3 regions of the Enterobacter sp. 6722112 genome follow, and region 2 is predicted to be linked to each of the others. Evidence: predicted binding sites of a transcription regulator. Region 2 holds the regulator's gene; each other region holds the start of a gene.
What was found. Region 2 encodes sigma-54, which starts transcription at its own class of promoters, with help from an activator protein. Its sites were predicted from a motif close to GTTGGCACANNTTTCGCTNT; they were not measured.
Positions count from the first base shown of each region.

Region 1 (6,988 bases), 1.3 Mb from region 2:
ATCAACCGTCAGGCAGAAGTCAGCAGTACGGATGCCCCAAACGGAATTGTGCGCCTCGACTATGGCCAGGCCATGCTGCAAAACGCCTGGTCTGATGAGTATGTTAATAACGGTACGGCAACCAAAGCCTGTCAACATATGGGCTACGCCACTGCGTCAGCCTACGGGCAGCCAATTAAAACCTGCACCCTGATCAGCGGTTCACTCTGTCTGAACGAAAGTGTGACCATTCAGTATAAATGTCAGGGATATGCTGTTACCTCTTCCAGCCAGAATCCGTGGTATTAACCGCTACTGCCAGTCACGCTGGCAGTTTATTTAATAAGAACTAAAACAATTCTCATTAATAAATATAAATGGCGGCAATGCGTTTTATTCCCATTCGTATTTTTAATAAAGAAATATTTATTTTACTTTTTGCAAATAATTAAATAACAAATTATAGTGTCGCTCATCGTGAACCAGAATTAATAAACCGGAGCTGCACCATGTTAAAAACTGAAATGATCGACAAGCTCAATGCGCAAATGAATCTTGAGCTTTTTTCTTCCCTGCTTTATCAGCAGATGAGCGCCTGGTGCAGCTATCACAGCTTTGAAGGGGCGGCCGCCTTCCTGCGTCGTCATGCCCAGGAAGAGATGACGCACATGCAGCGTCTGTTTGATTACCTGACGGACACCGGCAGCCTGCCGCGCATTGATAACGTGGCATCGCCTTTTGCCGAATACGGCTCTCTTGATGAACTGTTCCGCGCCACCTATGAGCATGAACAGCTGATCACCCAGAAAATTAATGAACTGGCTCATGCCGCCATGACCAGCCAGGATTATCCAACCTTTAATTTCCTTCAGTGGTATGTGGCTGAACAGCACGAAGAAGAGAAGCTGTTTAAATCCGTGCTGGATAAATTATCTCTGGCAGGTAAATCCGGGGAAGGTCTGTACTTCATTGATAAAGAGCTGTCGACGCTCGATACCCAGAATTAACAGAAAAGCGGTGCTGAGTTTTCAGCACCGCATTATTTAATGGCGGCAAATTTTACTTTCGTGAGTGGAAAATCCGTCTGCTGCCGGAATGAATTTTCCGCGCGCCGCCAGAAACGCCACCAGCTCCGCGGCCGTCATCTCCGAAGCTGAACAGGTATGGAAACGCGCCGCTTCGCCAAAGCGGGCATGTATCGCCTCAACCAGACTCTCCTCCGTATAGCGCTCACCTGACTCAATCATCATATTCAGCACGTCGTGTCCGTGAATTGACATGGTTACCTCTCGCAAATAAAAAGCAGACTAAACGTTCCCTCCACGGCACGCTTTGCGCTGGCTCAGGTTACCCTTTTCTTTTTGTAAATTAATTATTACACCCTATGTAACGGTGATTTGACGAGATGGTGCTTTTCCCTTACTCTGCGCCGCAGAATGAGTCGCGGTATGGAAGCGTTGTAGAGGAAAGCGTGAAGAACAGAACTCTGGGAAGTATTTTTATCGTCGCCGGAACGACAATTGGCGCAGGAATGTTGGCCATGCCGTTGGCTGCCGCCGGCGTCGGGTTTGGGGTTACCGTAGTGCTGCTGGGCGGTCTGTGGGCCCTGATGTGTTACACCGCGCTATTATTGCTGGAGGTTTATCAGCATGTCCCTGCCGATACTGGCTTAGGCTCCCTGGCTGCACGCTATCTTGGACGCTACGGGCAGTGGATCACCGGTTTCAGCATGATGTTCCTGATGTACGCCCTGACTGCCGCTTACATCAGCGGCGCCGGGGAGTTGATTGCGTCAAGTATCAATGACGGCTTCGGCGCGTCACTTTCACCGGAAACAGGCGCCATTGTCTTTACGCTGATCGGTGGCGGCGTGGTTTGCGCGGGCACATCGCTGGTCGATCTGTTTAACCGTTTTTTGTTCAGCGCCAAAATTCTCTTCCTGATTGTGATGCTGGTGCTGCTGGCACCGCATGTTCACAAGATTAACCTGCTCTCCCTCCCGCTGGAGAAAGGTCTGGCGCTTTCGGCCATCCCGGTTATTTTCACCTCCTTCGGTTTTCACGGCAGCGTGCCGAGCATCGTGAGCTATATGAACGGTGATATTCGCAAGCTGCGCCGCGTCTTTGTTATCGGCAGCGCCATTCCGTTGATTGCTTACCTGTTCTGGCAGCTGGTGACGCTGGGCAGTATTGATTCCAATACCTTTATCGGCCTGATGGCAGAGCATTCTGGTCTGAATGGATTCCTGGTTGCCCTGCGTAACGTGGTGGCCTCTTCACACGTGGAGCTGGCGGTACATCTGTTTGCAGACCTGGCGCTGGCAACCTCCTTCCTCGGCGTGGCGCTTGGCCTGTTTGACTATATGGCGGATCTGTTCCAGCGTCGCAATACCGTTGCCGGACGCTTACAGACGGGGGCGATGACCTTCCTGCCGCCGCTGGCCTTCGCGCTCTTTTACCCGCGCGGGTTTGTGATGGCGCTGGGGTATGCTGGCGTGGCGTTATCGGTACTGGCCCTGCTGCTGCCTTCCCTGCTGGCGTGGAAGAGCCGCCAGCAACATCCGCAGCAGGGGTATCGCGTAGCGGGCGGTACGCCAATGCTGTGCGTGGTGTTTGGTTGTGGGGTGGTGATTATTCTGGTGCAGGTGCTGATTGCAGCGGGGATGCTGCCGGAAGTGGGATAACTTATTTATACAGGTCCTGAGGTACTGTTCCGTTCACATTAAGATCAACAGAATATAATTTTTTCACAGCATGTGAACGGGATAAGGGGGCCGCCGCGGCCCCCTTATCAATCCCCGCGGCCCCGCGGAAAATCGGTGCTTCGCACTGCGCTCACCTCCCGACCATCTGCCTGCGGTCGGCTCAACTCGACATCCTGTCTCGATTCGCCTCTGGCCGCCATCCATGGCGTCCAGCCTTTGTCATCTGGTCTCCGGTTCGCCGATTTTAGCGGGGACTCAACACCCGTGCCCCATTCAGGCCACAGTAATTAATGATTTAATGCAGGCAGCAGCTTTTAAACTTCTTCCCACTCCCGCACGGGCACGGATCGTTACGCCCCACCTTCGACCCGTTCACGATCGGCTTTTTCGCTTCCGGCTGCTGCGGGTTAGCCACCCAGTAGTTATACAAACGCAGCGCCGCAGGCTGAATGCTTTCGATGCTGGCCATGTACTCCTCTTCGGTCAGCGCATCCAGCTTCTCGCTGTTCTCTTCCGTCCCGTGCAGGGCAATCACCGCCAGGTCCGCTTCCAGCGCTTCCGGCAGGGATGACCAGTCCGTCAGCGCCACGCCGCGCATGTAACCATAGCACCACTCTTCCACCACGGTATAGCTCTGACCGTCAACGTCGTTATAGCCAAACAGCGGTTCAAACTGATCCGGGTATTCGCTCAAACGCTCGGCAATATCGTTCATGTGCTTAAAGCAGAGATCGATAAAACGGTTCATCTCACGATCGTTTTTCCAGCGCGGAATATATTTCTCACCACCCCAGACCGCCACCAGCCAGGTGTCGGGCTCCACCACAACGGGACCGGAAAGTACTGCGGTAAGCATGCCGTCCAGTTCGGACACGTCAATCACGGATGCATCGTCGTGACCGTAAGAGATTAATGTCTCTTCCAGCCACGCCATCTCGCTTTCATTTAATGGGCCTTCAGCCATTGCTGATACTCCTGATAAAAAAAACGATCCTGACATAGATCGCCGCGTGTGCCTATCTGAAGTTTAGGTCTTTATTGCTGCAAAAACGTGCAAATCGTGACCGTTGCACAACTTATGGGCTTTGTTGTTAAGGAGATGTGATCTCCGCTGTAAATTCATCTCATCCCGCAAAGGCGCATAAAACGGCGCTCTATACTCAACGTGTTGTGACCCGGTCAAGGGATTAACCATTCTGGCAACCTTTTTGCTTAATGTTCTGCGCGCTTCGCGGTGCGTGGGATCCTCGCCGTATTAAGCATGAGATTGCTTCTAAAGTGCATTTTGTTCTCGCTCTTGTTTTTGGATTTACGATGCCATCAGGCGTTCGGGTTTATACCTGGTGCAAAAACCTCTTTGCTAAGGAACATAATAATGTCGCTGAAATTTATCAAAACTCCCCTCTCCCTGGTGCTCGCCGGTTGTCTGGTGACGGCCTTTTCCGCGCAGGCCGATATCGTCATCGGCGTGGCCGGGCCGTTCACAGGCCCGAACGCAACCTACGGCGATCAATACTGGCATGGCGCTACGCAGGCGGCGGAAGACATTAACGCCGCCGGCGGGATCAACGGTGAGAAAATCAAACTGGTTCAGGGCGACGACGCCTGCGAGCCCAAACAGGCCGTCGCCGTTGCCAACCGCTTAGTCGATCAGGATAAGGTGAAAGCGGTCGTCGGCCACTTCTGCTCCTCGTCGACCATGCCCGCCTCCGAGGTCTACAGCGATGCAGGGATCCTCTCCATCACCCCCGGCTCAACGAACCCGCTTATTACCGAACGTGGCATGAGCGATATATTTCGCATGTGCGGACGTGACGACCAGCAGGGCCAGGTCGCCAGCGATTTCATTCTTGATAAGCTGAAAGCCAAACGGGTGGTCATCATCCACGATAAAGACACCTACGGCCAGGGGCTGGCGGACGCCACTAAGGCGGCGCTGGCGAAACGCGGCGTGAAGGAGGTGATGTACGAAGGGTTATCCCGCGGGGAGAAAGACTTTAACGCGCTGGTGACCAAAATTGGCGCACAAAAACCGGACGTGGTGTTCTTCGGAGGCTGTCACCCGGAAGCGGGCCCGCTGGTTCGCCAGATGCGTGAACAGGGCGTGCAGGCGAAGTTCTTCTCGGGAGACTGTATCGTCAATGAAGAGATGGTCACCGCCGCCGGTGGGGCGCAATACACCAACGGTATTTACATGACCTTCGGTAAAGATCCGCGCCTGATCCCGGACGGAAAAGCCGTCATCGAGAAATTCCGCACCGGTAAATTTGAACCTGAAGGATACACCCTCTACGCCTACGCGTCTGTGCAGGCTATCGCGGCGGCATTCAAGGCCACGAAAGGGACGGATTCCGCAAAAGCCAGCGAGTGGCTGAAGGCCAACCCTGTCGACACGGTAATGGGTAAAAAAGCCTGGGACAGCAAAGGTGACCTCAAAGTCTCTGACTACGTGGTCTATCAGTGGGATGACAAAGGCAAATATAAAGAAGTGCCTTAACGGGACGGAATCTGCTCAGCGCCGGCAGGTCTGACTGTCGGCGTAACCCTTTATTCAGGTGCGCGACCATGAGTACATTCTTCCTGCAACAATTAATTAATGGCTTAACGCTGGGTTCGGTCTACGGCCTTATCGCCATCGGCTACACCATGGTGTACGGCATCATGGGTATGATCAATTTCGCCCACGGCGAAGTGTATATGATCTCCGCCTATCTCTCGGCCATTGGCCTGGCCCTGCTGGCGTTTTTTGGACTCCACTCCTTTCCGCTGCTGATCCTGGGGACGCTGGTTTTCACCATCGTGGTCACCGGCGTTTATGGCTGGACGATTGAGCGCATCGCCTATAAGCCGCTACGCAACTCGACGCGTCTGGCACCGCTGATTTCGGCCATCGGGATGTCGTTGATACTGCAAAACTACGTCCAGCTCAGCCAGGGCCCGCGCCAGCAGGGCGTGCCCACCATGCTTGATGGCGTGCTGCGTTTTCACCTCGGCGAAGGGTTTGTCCAGATAACCTATACCAAAGTCTTTATTCTCATCGCCTCGTTCGCGGGCATGCTGGTGCTGACCTGGATTATCAACCGTACCCGCTTAGGACGCATGTGCCGTGCGGTACAGCAGGATCGTAAGATGGCCTCCATCCTGGGTATCAACACCGACAGAATTATTTCGCTGGTGTTTATTATCGGCGCAGCCATGGCCGGGCTGGCGGGCGTGCTAATCACCATGAATTACGGCACCTTTGATTTTTACGTCGGGTTTGTTATCGGCATCAAGGCCTTTACGGCGGCGGTGCTGGGCGGCATCGGCTCTCTGCCCGGTGCGATGCTTGGCGGGCTGATTCTGGGCGTCGCAGAAGCGCAATTCTCCGGGATGGTGAACTCGGATTATAAAGACGTGTTCTCGTTTGGATTGCTGGTCTTAATTCTGATCTTTCGTCCTCAGGGGCTGCTGGGCCGCCCCGTCGTGGCTAAAGTGTAAGGAACAACGCGATGACCTCTGACGGTTTTTCCCTGAAGCGCTGCATTCTGGACTCGATTTTTTCCGGAATGATCGCTCTGATTATTTTCGGCCCGATTGCGGGCGTGATACTGGATGGTTACAGCTTTACCTTTGACGGCCAGCGGCTGGCGTGGATTGTAGGCACGGTGATGGTGGGACGCTTTTTGCTGAGCGCGTTTTCAGCTACGGCGGCCGGAAGACGTTTACAGGCACAGTTTGAATCCGACAATGCGGGGGTGTATGTCCGGCCGCCGGCGTATAAAAGTCCCATGCGCTGGATCATTCCGCTGATTGTCACGCTGGCGATCTGCTTCCCGTTTGTGGCCACTAAATACGTTCTGACGGTTGCCATTCTCGGACTGATCTACGTCCTGCTCGGTCTTGGGCTGAACATTGTTGTTGGCCTGGCAGGGCTGCTGGATCTGGGTTATGTCGCCTTCTATGCCATCGGCGCTTACGGGCTGGCGCTCGGGTATCAGTATCTGGGGCTTGGGTTCTGGAGCATGCTGCCGCTGGCGGCGCTAATGGCCGCGGGCGCGGGCGCCCTGCTCGGCTTTCCGGTGCTGCGCATGCACGGGGATTATCTCGCCATCGTCACGCTCGGGTTTGGCGAGATCATCCGCCTGGTGCTGAACAACTGGCTCACCTTCACCGGCGGGCCTAACGGCGTTTCAGCCCCTGCCCCGACCTTTTTTGGTCTGGAGTTTGGCCGACGCGCCAAAGAAGGCGGCGTCCCCTTCCACGAGTTCTTCGGCCTGACCTATAACCCCAACTTGAAGTTTATCTTCATCTATGCGGTGCTGT
Region 1 is NZ_JBZWGR010000007.1:2,473,774-2,480,761, forward strand. Features, by position in the region: gene yecR (YecR family lipoprotein) at 1-288, shown strand, start outside; gene ftnA (non-heme ferritin) at 489-986, shown strand; gene AC4OVU_RS13330 (YecH family metal-binding protein) at 1,023-1,259, opposite strand; gene tyrP (tyrosine transporter TyrP) at 1,451-2,662, shown strand; gene AC4OVU_RS13340 (YecA/YgfB family protein) at 2,979-3,647, opposite strand; gene AC4OVU_RS13345 (branched-chain amino acid ABC transporter substrate-binding protein) at 4,059-5,180, shown strand; gene AC4OVU_RS13350 (ABC transporter permease subunit) at 5,249-6,163, shown strand; gene livM (high-affinity branched-chain amino acid ABC transporter permease LivM) at 6,175-6,988, shown strand, end outside.
Region 1: a site for sigma-54 is predicted at 3,879-3,898, ahead of AC4OVU_RS13345 (branched-chain amino acid ABC transporter substrate-binding protein). Genes of this name have one in related genera too.

Region 2 (6,988 bases):
GATATGAGTAAAACCAGACGTTGGGTTATCATTCTGCTTGCGCTTGTCGCCCTGGTACTGATTGGCGTCAACCTCGCTGACCGCGATGATACGCAAGCGGAAGTGGTTAACACGAGCGACCCGACCTACAAAAGCGATCACAGCGACACCGTGGTCTATAGCCCGGAAGGCGCGCTGAACTATCGCCTCGTTGCTCAGCATGTAGAATATTTTTCAGATGACGGTACCTCGTGGTTTACCCAACCGGTCATGACCACCTTTGATACGGACAAAGTGCCGACGTGGTCTATCAAGTCTGACCGGGCAAAACTGACAAATGACCGTATGCTTTACCTGTATGGTCACGTTGAAGTCAACGCCCTGACCGCTGACGCGCAACTGCGAAAAATTACGACGGATAACGCCCAGATCAACCTGGTCACCCAGGATGTCACGTCGCAGGATCTAGTCACCCTGTATGGCACAACATTTAATTCCAGCGGTTTAAGAATGCGCGGGAACTTACGCAGCAAAAACGCCGAGCTGATTGAAAAGGTTAGAACCTCCTATGAAATTCAAAACAAACAAACTCAGCCTTAAAGTTGTTATCGCCAGCGCGCTGCTGGCGGCCAGTCTTCCCGCGCTTGCTGTGACTGGCGACACCGAACAGCCGATTCATATTGAATCCGATACCCAGTCTCTGGATATGCAGGGTAACGTCGTCACCTTTACCGGCAACGTCGTCATGACCCAGGGCACCATTAAAATCAACGCCGACAAAGTGGTCGTTACCCGTCCGGGCGGCGAGCAGGGCAAAGAGATTATCGATGGTTATGGCAACCCGGCCACCTTCTACCAGATGCAGGACAACGGCAAGCCGGTGAAAGGCCATGCCTCGCATATGCACTATGAACTGGCGAAGGATCTGGTCATCCTGACCGGTAATGCTTACCTAGAACAGCTGGACAGCAATATCAAAGGCGACAAGATCACCTATCTGGTGAAAGAGCAGAAAATGCAGGCCTCCAGCGAAAAAGGCAAACGCGTCACGACCGTGCTTGTGCCTTCGCAGTTGCAGGACAAGAACAACGGTCAGGCTCCGGCACAGAAAAAGAGTAACTAATTCGTTATGGCAACTTTAACTGCAAAAAACCTCGCGAAAGCGTATAAGGGCCGCCGCGTCGTCGAAGATGTCAGTCTGACCGTCAACTCCGGCGAAATCGTGGGTTTGCTTGGCCCTAACGGGGCGGGTAAAACCACGACCTTCTACATGGTGGTGGGCATCGTCCCGCGTGACGCCGGCAACATCATCATCGATGATGAAGATATCAGCCTGCTGCCGCTGCATGCCCGCGCGCGTCGTGGCATCGGCTATTTGCCGCAGGAAGCGTCTATTTTCCGCCGCTTAAGCGTGTTCGACAACCTGATGGCCGTGCTCCAGATCCGTGACGATCTGACCAGCGAGCAGCGCTCTGACCGTGCGAACGAGCTGATGGAAGAGTTTCATATCGAGCATCTGCGTGACAGCCTCGGCCAGGCGCTGTCCGGTGGTGAACGCCGCCGCGTTGAGATTGCGCGCGCGCTGGCAGCAAACCCAAAATTCATCCTGCTGGATGAACCGTTTGCGGGCGTTGACCCCATCTCCGTTATCGATATCAAACGTATCATTGAGCACCTGCGCGACAGCGGGCTTGGCGTACTGATCACGGACCACAACGTTCGTGAAACGCTGGCCGTGTGTGAGCGCGCCTACATAGTGAGCCAGGGCCATCTGATTGCCCACGGTACGCCGCAGCAAATCCTCGAAGATGAGCATGTTAAGCGCGTGTACCTTGGGGAAGACTTCAGACTCTGATAGGGTAGAGGTTAAGTCACGCCGAACCGGAGAAAAACGCTCTGAACATGAAGCAAGGTTTGCAATTACGGCTCAGCCAGCAACTGGCCATGACGCCGCAGCTACAGCAGGCAATCCGTCTGTTGCAGCTGTCCACGTTAGAACTCCAGCAGGAGCTCCAGCAGGCGCTGGACAGCAATCCGCTGCTGGAGCAAACCGATCTTCATGACGAGGTAGACGCCCAGCAGACGCAGGACACAGAAACGCTCGACTCCGTAGATGCGCTCGAACAGAAAGAGATGCCGGACGAACTGCCGCTGGATGCCAGCTGGGATGAAATTTACACCGCGGGTACCCCTTCCGGGACACGTGCAGACTACCAGGACGATGAACTCCCGGTCTACCAGGGCGAAACCACCCAGTCGCTTCAGGACTACCTGATGTGGCAGGTAGAGCTGACCCCTTTCTCCGATACCGATCGCGCCATTGCCACCTCGATTGTCGATGCCGTTGACGACACGGGCTATTTGACCGTGACGTTGGACGAGATTCTTGAAAGCATCGGCAATGACGAGATTGAACTGGAAGAGATCGAAGCCGTTCTGAAACGCGTTCAGCGTTTCGACCCGATAGGTGTCGCCGCGAAAGATCTGCGCGACTGCCTTCTGATCCAGCTTTCGCAGTTTGCCAAAGAGACACCGTGGATTGACGAAGCCCGGCTCATCATCAGCGATCATCTGGATCTGCTGGCGAATCACGACTTCCGCACCCTGATGCGCGTCACACGCCTGAAAGAAGAGGTGCTGAAGGAAGCGGTGAATCTGATCCAGTCGCTCGATCCGCGTCCGGGGCAGTCGATCCAGACCAGCGAACCGGAATATGTCATTCCTGATGTGCTGGTGAGAAAACACAATGGCCGGTGGGTCGTTGAACTGAACGCCGACAGCATTCCTCGCCTGCAAATCAACCAGCAATACGCCTCCATGTGCACCAGCGCCCGTAACGACGCTGATAATCAATACATTCGCAGCAACCTTCAGGAAGCACGCTGGTTGATCAAGAGCCTGGAGAGCCGTAATGACACGCTGCTGCGCGTCAGCCGCTGTATTGTCGAACAGCAGCAGGCGTTCTTTGAGCAGGGCGAAGAGTTTATGAAACCGATGGTGCTGGCAGACATCGCCCAGGCCGTCGAGATGCATGAATCAACCATTTCCCGCGTGACCACGCAGAAATATCTGCACAGCCCACGCGGTATTTTTGAGCTTAAGTATTTCTTCTCCAGCCACGTGAACACCGAAGGCGGCGGCGAAGCCTCGTCAACGGCTATTCGCGCACTGGTGAAGAAGTTGATCGCCGCGGAGAACCCCGCGAAGCCACTCAGTGACAGTAAGTTAACCACCATGCTGTCCGATCAGGGTATTATGGTGGCACGTCGTACTGTCGCGAAGTATCGAGAGTCTTTATCCATTCCGCCGTCTAACCAGCGTAAACAACTGGTTTGACACAACCGATAAGGAAGACACTATGCAGCTCAATATCACCGGACATAACGTCGAGATTACTGAGGCTTTACGCGATTTTGTAAACACTAAGTTTGCGAAACTCGAGCAGTATTTCGAGAGGATCAACCAGGTCTATGTTGTGTTGAAAGTGGAGAAAGTGACGCATATCTCGGATGCGACCCTGCACGTCAACGGAGGGGAACTCCATGCCAGTGCGGAAGGGCAAGACATGTACGCGGCTATCGACGGCTTGATTGATAAGCTTGCGAGACAGCTCAATAAACATAAAGATAAACTGAAACAACACTAATTGTCCGGGCAGTTAACGGGTGCAGGACGGCCTGTTGTGAAACACAACAGGCCATTTGTACAGTTAGCGCTTAGGTGAAATTATGATAAACAACGATTCCGCTCTTCAACTGAGCAATGTCCTTAACCAGGATTGTACCCGCAGTGGCGTTCACTGCCAGAGCAAAAAACGTGCGCTGGAAATCATCAGTGAGCTGGCCGCAAAACAGCTGGGTCTGCCGCCGCAGATCGTGTTTGAAGCCATTCTGACCCGTGAAAAAATGGGCAGTACCGGCATCGGCAATGGCATTGCGATCCCGCATGGCAAGCTGGAAGAAGATACGCTGCGTGCCGTGGGGGTGTTTGTGCAACTGGAAACGCCTATCGCTTTTGACGCCATCGATAACCAGCCTGTGGATCTGCTTTTCGCGCTGCTGGTTCCTGCCGATCAGACCAAAACCCACCTGCACACGCTGTCGCTGGTTGCCAAACGTCTGGCGGATAAAACCATTTGTCGTCGACTGCGCTCAGCCCAAAGTGATGAAGAGCTTTATCAAATTATCACTGAAGCAGAAGGCAATCAGGATGAGGCATAATCGGGAAAGGGCCTTCAGAACGGCTGCCCTGAGGAGAAACGGAACATGGTGCTGATGATCGTCAGCGGTCGTTCGGGGTCCGGGAAGTCCGTGGCCCTGCGCGCGCTGGAAGACATGGGATTTTACTGTGTAGATAACCTGCCGGTAGTGTTGTTACCCGATCTGGCGCGGACGCTGGGGGACAGGCAAATCTCTGCCGCCGTCAGTATCGACGTGCGTAACATGCCGGAATCGCCGGAAATCTTCGAGCAGGCAATGAACAGCCTGCCGGAATGCTTCTCGCCTCAGCTCTTGTTCCTGGACGCTGACCGCAACACGCTGATCCGTCGCTACAGCGATACACGTCGTTTGCATCCGCTCTCCAGTAAAAATCTTTCGCTGGAAAGCGCCATCGATAAAGAGAGCGATCTGCTTGAGCCGCTGCGTTCCCGGGCCGACCTGATTGTCGACACCTCCGAAATGTCCGTCCACGAGCTGGCGGAAATGCTGCGTACGCGCTTACTCGGCAAGCGCGAGCGCGAACTGACGATGGTGTTTGAATCCTTCGGCTTTAAGCACGGCATACCTATCGATGCGGATTACGTTTTTGATGTGCGTTTCCTGCCGAACCCACACTGGGATCCGAAACTGCGTCCGATGACCGGTCTGGATAAGCCGGTGGCAGCGTTCCTCGATCGACACACAGAAGTACACAATTTTATCTACCAGACGCGAAGCTACCTTGAGCTATGGTTACCTATGCTGGAAACAAACAATCGCAGCTACCTGACGGTGGCGATTGGCTGTACCGGCGGTAAACATCGTTCGGTCTACATTGCCGAACAGCTGGCCGATTACTTCCGCTCACGCGGGAAGAACGTTCAGTCCCGTCATCGCACGCTGGAAAAACGCAAAACATGACCGTAAAACAGACCGTCGAAATCACCAACAAGCTGGGCATGCATGCGCGCCCGGCGATGAAGCTGTTTGAACTGATGCAGGGTTTTGATGCTGAGGTGCTGCTGCGCAACGACGAGGGAACCGAGGCAGAAGCCAACAGCGTGATTGCGCTACTGATGCTGGATTCTGCCAAAGGCCGTCAGATTGAAGTTGAAGCCACCGGCCCGCAGGAAGAAGAAGCGCTGGCGGCAGTGATTGCCCTGTTCAACGCCGGGTTTGACGAAGACTAACGTTCGCCATGTCGGCGGGTAGCGCTGCGCTTACCCGCCCTACCTAAGATTATTTCGCTCCATAAACCCTTCCCCACCCAGCTGGCGCATCTGACGCATAATCCACGCCTGGCGGCTTCGCACGTAGCCTGACGGGGCGCTGGCCTTAAAACGCAGCGGGTTCGGCAGCACGGCGGCAAGCAGTGCCGCTTCGGACATAGTCAGCCTGCTGGCGGGCTTGCCAAAATAGCGCTGCGATGCCGCTTCGACACCAAATACGCCGTCACCAAATTCCGCGATATTCAGGTAGACGGTTAAAATGCGTTTTTTGCTCCACACCGTCTCGACGCCCAGCGTCAGCCCGGCCTCCAGCCCTTTTCTCACCCAGCTGCGACCGTCCCATAAGAACAGGTTTTTTACCGTTTGCTGAGAAAGCGTCGATGCGCCGCGGACGCGGTTTTCATGACGTTCATTATGATCCAGCGCCTTCTCGATAGCCGCCACGTCAAAACCCCAGTGGTCCGGGAATTTCTGATCTTCTGCCGCAATGACCGCCAGCCCCATCCACGGCGAGATTGCATCCATGCTGACCCAGTCAGAATGGGCAACATAGCCAAAATCCCCAGAGAGCCAGGCGCTAATCTGCCGCTCTGCCATCACGGCCGAGAACGGGACGGGCAGGATGCTGAACAGCGCAATACCGCCGCCCCAGAACACAGCCAGGACCATCACAATACGCAGCAGGATCCGTTTTAACCACCCGCCGGGGGAGAATTTACGACTCATTCGGTCAGGACCAGCACTCTGTCCACCAGCTTTTCAATGCCTGCGGCAGCCTCGGCAATGTTCTGCGCCAGCATATACGCTGGCGTGGTGATGATCTTGTTGTCCTCGTCCACCACAATGTCGTCTACCGGACATGGCACGTGTTCGCCGCCCATATCCTCGACAATCTCAGCGGTATCAATGTCGGTTCCGATCGTGAGCCGCAGCGGGAAATCAAAAATCTTCGGCAGCATGGCCGGCGCAATGCAGATAAAGCCCTGCGGCTTACCTGCCGCATGCATCGCCAGCGATAGCGCTTTCAAATCGGGATCGACATGACACGCCGTGCCTTCCGTTGCAAACGTGCTCAGGTTTTTCGCCGCGCCAAAACCGCCCGGCACGATGAGCGCATCAAGTTCAGCGGCATCGGCCTGTGCCAGCGGGTGAATATCGCCGCGCACAATACGCGCCGCTTCAATCAGCACGTTACGGCTTTCCGCCATTGGCTCGCCGGTGAGATGATTAATCACGTCTGCCTGGGTTTTATCCGGGGCGAAGCAGATAACGTCTGCCCCCTGGCGCGATAATGCCAGCAGCGTTAATACGGTTTCATGTATCTCTGAACCATCGTAAACACCACATCCGCTCAGCACGACACCAATCTTTTTCATTCTGACGATCCTTCTATGCAACTCGCTGAAGCACATTAAAAATTCTGATTAAAACGCTATGCTTCACACATTTCACTGATTCATGTAACAAACTGTTTAAGATTTGCTATCTTATCTGCGTGCGGCCTCAATTTTCAGGCGGCGTCCATGCGAAAACAACCCACAAAAATCAGGCGCAGCCACGATTTCCCTGGTGTTGGCGCAG
Region 2 is NZ_JBZWGR010000007.1:3,748,329-3,755,316, forward strand. Features, by position in the region: gene kdsC (3-deoxy-manno-octulosonate-8-phosphatase KdsC) at 1-7, shown strand, start outside; gene lptC (LPS export ABC transporter periplasmic protein LptC) at 4-579, shown strand; gene lptA (lipopolysaccharide ABC transporter substrate-binding protein LptA) at 548-1,102, shown strand; gene lptB (LPS export ABC transporter ATP-binding protein) at 1,109-1,834, shown strand; gene rpoN (RNA polymerase factor sigma-54) at 1,882-3,315, shown strand; gene hpf (ribosome hibernation promoting factor) at 3,338-3,625, shown strand; gene ptsN (PTS IIA-like nitrogen regulatory protein PtsN) at 3,708-4,199, shown strand; gene rapZ (RNase adapter RapZ) at 4,245-5,099, shown strand; gene npr (PTS phosphocarrier protein NPr) at 5,096-5,368, shown strand; gene mtgA (monofunctional biosynthetic peptidoglycan transglycosylase) at 5,408-6,133, opposite strand; gene elbB (isoprenoid biosynthesis glyoxalase ElbB) at 6,130-6,783, opposite strand.

Region 3 (6,988 bases), 560 kb from region 2:
TGGAATTTCAAAGTGACGGATGCGTTTTTCTACACCTTTGAGCCGCACTTTTTCCAGCGGGTGAATGATTACCACAGCAAAAATGGCAAAGATCATCACTGGGAAATTACCAATAAATTCAGCTATAAGATCGACAGAAACTGGCTGCCGTATCTTGAGCTACAGTGGCTGGACCGATGGAATGATTACAACCGCGAGCAGTACCGGATCCGTTTAGGGTTGCGGTATTCGTTCTAATAAAAAAAGCCGCTGATCGCTCAGCGGCTTTTTCGTTGCCGGGTGGCGCATGCGCTTACCCGGCCTACGGCATAACCGAATTACTCTTCTTTCGCACCGCGCATTGCACGTTTACGATCGTTCTCGGTCAGGTGACGTTTACGGATACGAATTGACTGAGGCGTCACTTCGACCAGTTCGTCATCATCGATGAATTCCAGAGCCTGCTCCAGCGTCATCTTGATCGGTGGAACCAGAACCGTTGCTTCGTCAGTACCGGACGCACGCATGTTGGTCAGTTTCTTACCGGTCAGGCAGTTTACCGTCAGGTCGTTAGAACGGCTGTGAATACCGATGATCTGGCCTTCGTAAACTTCAGCGCCGTGGCCCAGGAACAGCTTACCGCGATCCTGCAAACCGAACAGCGCAAACGCAACCGCTTTACCCTGACCGTTGGAGATCAGCACGCCGTTGTTACGCTGGCCCACTTCGCCCGGACGAACGTCGTCGTAGTGGCTGAAGGTGGAGTACAGCAGACCGGTACCGGAAGTCATGGTCATGAACTCAGAACGGAAGCCGATCAGGCCACGGCTTGGGATCACGTAGTCGAGACGTACGCGGCCTTTGCCATCTGGATTCATGTTTTTCAGGTCGCCTTTACGCTCACCCAGTGCCTGCATCACAGAACCCTGGTGCTGTTCTTCAACGTCCAGCGTTACGTTTTCGAATGGCTCTTGTTTACGGCCATCGATTTCGCGGAAGATAACTTTCGGACGGGAAACCGCCATCTCGAAACCTTCACGACGCATGTTCTCAATCAGAACAGACAGGTGCAGCTCACCACGACCCGAAACGCGGAATGCATCAGCGTCTTCGGTTTCTTCAACGCGCAGCGCAACGTTGTGCACCAGCTCTTTGTTCAGGCGGTCAAGGATCTGACGAGAGGTAACAAACTTACCTTCTTTACCACAGAACGGAGAGGTGTTGACGTTGAAGAACATGGATACGGTTGGTTCATCAACGGACAGGGCTGGCAGCGCTTCGACGTTCTGCGGATCGCAGATGGTGTCGGAGATGTTCAGTTCACCCAGACCGGTGATGGCAATGATGTCGCCCGCTTCAGCGATGTCGCTCTCGATACGCTCAAGACCCAGGTGAGTCAGAACTTTACCGACTTTACCGTTACGGGTTTTGCCTTCGCTATCGATGATAGTGACCTGCTGGTTAGGCTTCACTTTACCGCGCTTGATACGACCAATGCCGATTACGCCAACGTAGTTGTTGTAGTCGAGCTGAGAGATCTGCATTTGCAGGGTGCCTTCCAGGTCAACGTTTGGCGCAGGAACGCGGTCAACAATCGTCTGGTACAGCGGAGTCATGTCTTCCGCCATGTCTTCGTGATCCAGACCGGCGATACCGTTCAGCGCAGACGCATAAACGATAGGGAAGTCCAGCTGTTCGTCGGTCGCGTCGAGGTTAACGAACAGGTCGAAGACCTGGTCAACAACCCAGTCAGGACGCGCGCCAGGACGGTCAACCTTGTTGATCACAACGATAGGTTTCAGGCCGTGGGCAAATGCTTTTTTGGTCACGAAGCGCGTTTGCGGCATAGGGCCATCAAATGCGTCAACCACCAGCAGCACGGAATCCACCATGGACATCACGCGCTCAACTTCACCACCGAAGTCGGCGTGCCCTGGGGTATCAACGATGTTGATACGGTAGTCATTCCATTTGATAGCGGTGTTTTTGGCGAGGATGGTAATCCCACGCTCTTTCTCCAAATCGTTGGAGTCCATCACACGCTCTTGAGTTTCGGCACGAGCATCAAACGTACCGGACTGCTGTAGCAGCTTATCAACCAGGGTAGTTTTACCATGGTCGACGTGCGCGATGATGGCGATATTACGCAATTTTTCGATCACAACTTTGCCTCAGGCATTTAGAAATAGCGCGTTATTGTACACGGATTAATCGCACTACAAAACAGGATCACAAACATCCCCCGCAAACAAGTATTGCAGAGATGCTTTGTGATCGCTTTCACGGAGCGGTAAAAGGGCACTTTAACGTAAATTGCACCAATATGGTGCTCGATGTTCACACAGAAGCACTATAATGGTGCAACAAATCCAATGTGGTGCAGCCCTTCTGCACTATGGTGCGCATGATAACGCCTTTTTGGGGTGTTTTAAAAGTTGGCACAGATTTCGCTTTACAGAAATACAGTAAAAATATGGCAGCCCAGCCGATTTGAAGACCTCGTTACCACGACGACAATGACCAATCTGGAGAGTTAAGTATGTCCGCTGAACACGTTTTGACGATGCTGAACGAACATGAAGTGAAGTTTGTTGATCTGCGCTTCACCGATACCAAAGGTAAAGAACAGCACGTCACGATCCCTGCTCATCAGGTGAACGCCGAATTCTTTGAAGAAGGCAAAATGTTTGACGGCTCCTCCATTGGCGGCTGGAAAGGCATTAACGAATCCGACATGGTTCTGATGCCAGACGCAACCACTGCGCTCATTGACCCGTTCTACGAAGAACCTACGCTGATCATCCGCTGCGATATCCTGGAACCTGGCACGCTGCAAGGCTATGACCGTGACCCACGCTCCATCGCAAAACGCGCTGAAGAGTACCTGCGTTCTACCGGCATCGCAGACACCGTTCTGTTCGGGCCAGAGCCAGAGTTCTTCCTGTTCGACGACATCCGTTTTGGCGCTTCCATTTCTGGTTCCCACGTCGCTATCGATGACATCGAAGGCGCATGGAACTCTTCCACCAAATACGAAGGTGGTAACAAAGGTCACCGTCCGGGCGTGAAAGGCGGTTACTTCCCGGTTCCTCCGGTCGATTCTTCACAGGACATCCGTTCTACCATGTGTCTGATCATGGAAGAGATGGGCCTGGTTGTTGAAGCGCACCACCACGAAGTGGCAACGGCTGGCCAGAACGAAATCGCAACCCGCTTCAACACCATGACTAAGAAAGCGGATGAGATTCAGATCTACAAATACGTTGTGCACAACGTTGCGCACCGTTTCGGTAAAACCGCGACCTTCATGCCAAAACCCATGTTCGGCGACAACGGTTCCGGTATGCACTGCCACATGTCCCTGTCCAAGAACGGCACCAACCTGTTCTCTGGCGACAAATATGCGGGTCTGTCTGAGCAGGCGCTGCACTACATCGGCGGTGTTATCAAGCACGCTAAAGCGATCAACGCCCTGGCGAACCCGACCACCAACTCCTACAAGCGTCTGGTCCCAGGTTACGAAGCACCGGTGATGCTGGCTTACTCTGCCCGTAACCGTTCTGCGTCTATCCGTATCCCGGTGGTGGCGTCTCCGAAAGCGCGTCGTATCGAAGTGCGCTTCCCGGACCCGGCGGCTAACCCATACCTGTGCTTCGCAGCACTGCTGATGGCCGGTCTGGACGGTATCAAGAACAAGATCCACCCGGGCGAAGCCATGGACAAAAACCTGTACGACCTGCCGCCAGAAGAAGCGAAAGAGATCCCACAGGTTGCCGGCTCTCTGGAAGAAGCCCTGCAAGCGCTGGACGCAGACCGTGAGTTCCTGACCGCTGGCGGCGTGTTCACCGATGAAGCTATCGACGCTTACATCGCGCTGCGTACCGAAGAAAACGACCGCGTTCGCATGACGCCGCACCCGGTTGAGTTCGAACTGTACTACAGCGTTTAATTGATTTGTTTTACCCGGCGCATACGCGTCGGGAGTAGTTGCCGTGGAAACTTTAGCCCATCTTCGGATGGGCTTTTTTCTCCACCAACAACCTGATCTCACGCGCTTTTTACCTCTAAAACGCTATACTGCACTAAAATAGTGCAACGACTCCAGGAGACTGCTGAATGGCAACTGGCACGCTGCCCGATGCTGGGCAGATCCTCAATTCTTTGATTAACAGTATTTTGCTGGTCGACGACGAGCTGGCGGTGCATTACGCCAACCCGGCGGCGCAGCAGCTGCTCGCCCAAAGCGCCCGTAAACTGTTTGGCACGCCGCTGCCGGAACTGCTGAGCTATTTCTCGCTGAATATTGGCCTGATGCAGGAGAGTTTGCAGGCGGGTCAGGGCTTCACCGATAACGAAGTGACGCTGGTGATTGACGGACGCTCGCATATTTTGTCCCTCACCGCACAGCGCCTGCCGGATGGCATGATTCTGCTGGAAATGGCGCCGATGGATAACCAGCGTCGTCTCAGCCAGGAGCAGCTTCAGCATGCGCAGCAGATTGCGGCGCGCGACCTGGTGCGCGGGCTGGCTCATGAAATTAAAAACCCGCTGGGCGGCTTACGCGGTGCGGCACAACTTTTGACCAAAGCGCTGCCTGACCCTGCCCTGGCGGAGTATACCAACGTCATTATCGAGCAGGCGGACCGTCTGCGTAATCTGGTCGATCGTCTGCTCGGGCCGCAGCAGCCGGGGATGCATGTTTCAGAAAGCATTCACAAGGTCGCGGAGCGGGTGGTGAAACTCGTCTCTATGGAGCTGCCAGATAACGTCACGCTGGTGCGTGATTACGACCCAAGCCTGCCGGAGCTGGCGCACGATCCGGACCAGATTGAACAGGTGCTGTTGAACATTGTGCGTAACGCGTTGCAGGCGCTGGGCCCGGAGGGTGGCGAAATTATTCTGCGTACCCGCACCGCGTTCCAGCTGACGCTGCACGGCGTGCGTTATCGTCTGGCGGCACGTATTGATGTGGAAGATAACGGGCCGGGGATCCCGCCGCATCTCCAGGACACCCTGTTCTACCCGATGGTCAGCGGTCGCGAAGGCGGCACCGGGCTGGGGTTATCCATCGCCCGTAATTTGATTGACCAACACTCCGGCAAAATTGAATTTACCAGTTGGCCGGGACATACCGAGTTTTCGGTTTTCCTGCCGATTAAAAAATAAAGGTGACGTTTATGCAACGAGGGATAGTCTGGGTAGTCGATGACGATAGCTCCATCCGTTGGGTGCTTGAACGCGCGCTCACAGGAGCGGGATTAAGCTGCACGACATTTGAGAGCGGCAGCGAAGTGCTCGACGCACTCACCACCAAAACGCCGGACGTTCTGCTCTCGGATATTCGCATGCCGGGCATGGACGGACTGGCGCTCTTAAAGCAGATCAAACAGCGCCACCCCATGCTTCCGGTCATCATAATGACCGCCCACTCCGACCTGGATGCCGCCGTTAGCGCCTACCAGCAGGGGGCGTTTGATTACCTGCCAAAACCGTTTGATATCGACGAAGCCGTTGCCCTGGTCGAACGCGCCATCAGTCACTATCAGGAGCAACAGCAGCCCCGACACGCGCCGGATTTCGGGCCTACGACGGACATCATCGGTGAAGCGCCGGCCATGCAGGACGTGTTTCGCATCATCGGGCGTCTGTCGCGCTCGTCTATCAGCGTCTTGATTAACGGTGAATCAGGGACCGGTAAAGAGCTGGTTGCGCACGCCCTGCATCGCCACAGCCCGCGGGCGAAAGCGCCTTTCATCGCCCTGAACATGGCGGCGATCCCCAAAGATTTGATTGAATCTGAGCTGTTCGGCCACGAAAAAGGGGCGTTTACCGGGGCAAATACCATTCGTCAGGGACGCTTTGAACAGGCTGACGGCGGAACGCTATTCCTGGATGAAATCGGCGATATGCCGCTGGATGTTCAGACCCGACTGCTGCGCGTGCTGGCAGATGGCCAGTTTTACCGCGTGGGCGGCTATGCGCCGGTGAAGGTGGACGTGCGTATTATTGCCGCGACGCACCAGAACCTGGAGCTGCGCGTGCAGGAGGGGAAATTCCGTGAGGATTTATTCCATCGTCTGAACGTGATCCGCGTCCACCTCCCGCCGCTGCGCGAGCGTCGGGAAGATATCCCGCGTCTGGCGCGCCATTTCCTGCAAGTGGCGGCCCGCGAGCTAGGCGTGGAAGCCAAGCAGCTTCATCCGGAAACGGATGCCGCCCTCACCCGTCTGGCGTGGCCGGGCAACGTGCGTCAGCTGGAAAACACCTGTCGCTGGCTGACCGTGATGGCCGCCGGACAGGAAGTGTTGATTCAGGATCTCCCCGCCGAGCTGTTTGAAGCCACCGTGCCCGAAAGCACCGCCGGACATGCGCTGCCGGACAGCTGGGCGACGCTGCTGGCGCAGTGGGCAGATCGCGCGCTGCGTTCCGGTCATCAAAATCTGCTCTCCGAAGCGCAGCCTGAGATGGAGCGCACGCTGTTGACTACCGCGCTTCGTCATACCCAGGGCCACAAACAGGAAGCGGCTCGCCTGTTGGGATGGGGTCGAAACACCCTGACGCGCAAGCTGAAAGAGCTGGGAATGGAGTGATCTTACTCCGCTGTGTAAAGGTTACTAATTGAGCGCAAAGTGCCGTTATTTTGCGCTTTACTGTTCCGATGAGTTTTGTATGATCGTGCCCGGAAACAGGGGGGAGCATCATGCTGGAATCATTAGTGACTTTGCTTTCGAGCGGAGCAGCAGAAAGCCACACGCCACAAACTGCCGTTGCGGCGGTATTGTGTGCGGCACTGGTTGGGCTGTTTAGCTAACGAGCTGTTGATGAAAAGCCGGGTGGCGGCTTCGCCTTACCCGGCCTACATAAGTGCGAGATGTAGGCCGGGTAAGCGAAGCGCCACCCGGCATTGCAGCTCAAATCACCCGCGAGAACTGCTGTAAACGCGCCTTCTGACGCAGATAGGCATCGAAGCACATGCAGATATTACGAATCAACAGACGTCCTTTCGGCG
Region 3 is NZ_JBZWGR010000007.1:4,303,816-4,310,803, forward strand. Features, by position in the region: gene ompL (porin OmpL) at 1-237, shown strand, start outside; gene typA (ribosome-dependent GTPase TypA) at 318-2,141, opposite strand; gene glnA (glutamate--ammonia ligase) at 2,519-3,928, shown strand; gene glnL (nitrogen regulation protein NR(II)) at 4,096-5,145, shown strand; gene glnG (nitrogen regulation protein NR(I)) at 5,157-6,569, shown strand; gene AC4OVU_RS22075 (YshB family small membrane protein) at 6,680-6,790, shown strand; gene hemN (oxygen-independent coproporphyrinogen III oxidase) at 6,891-6,988, opposite strand, start outside.
Region 3: a site for sigma-54 is predicted at 2,414-2,433, ahead of glnA (glutamate--ammonia ligase). Genes of this name have one in related genera too.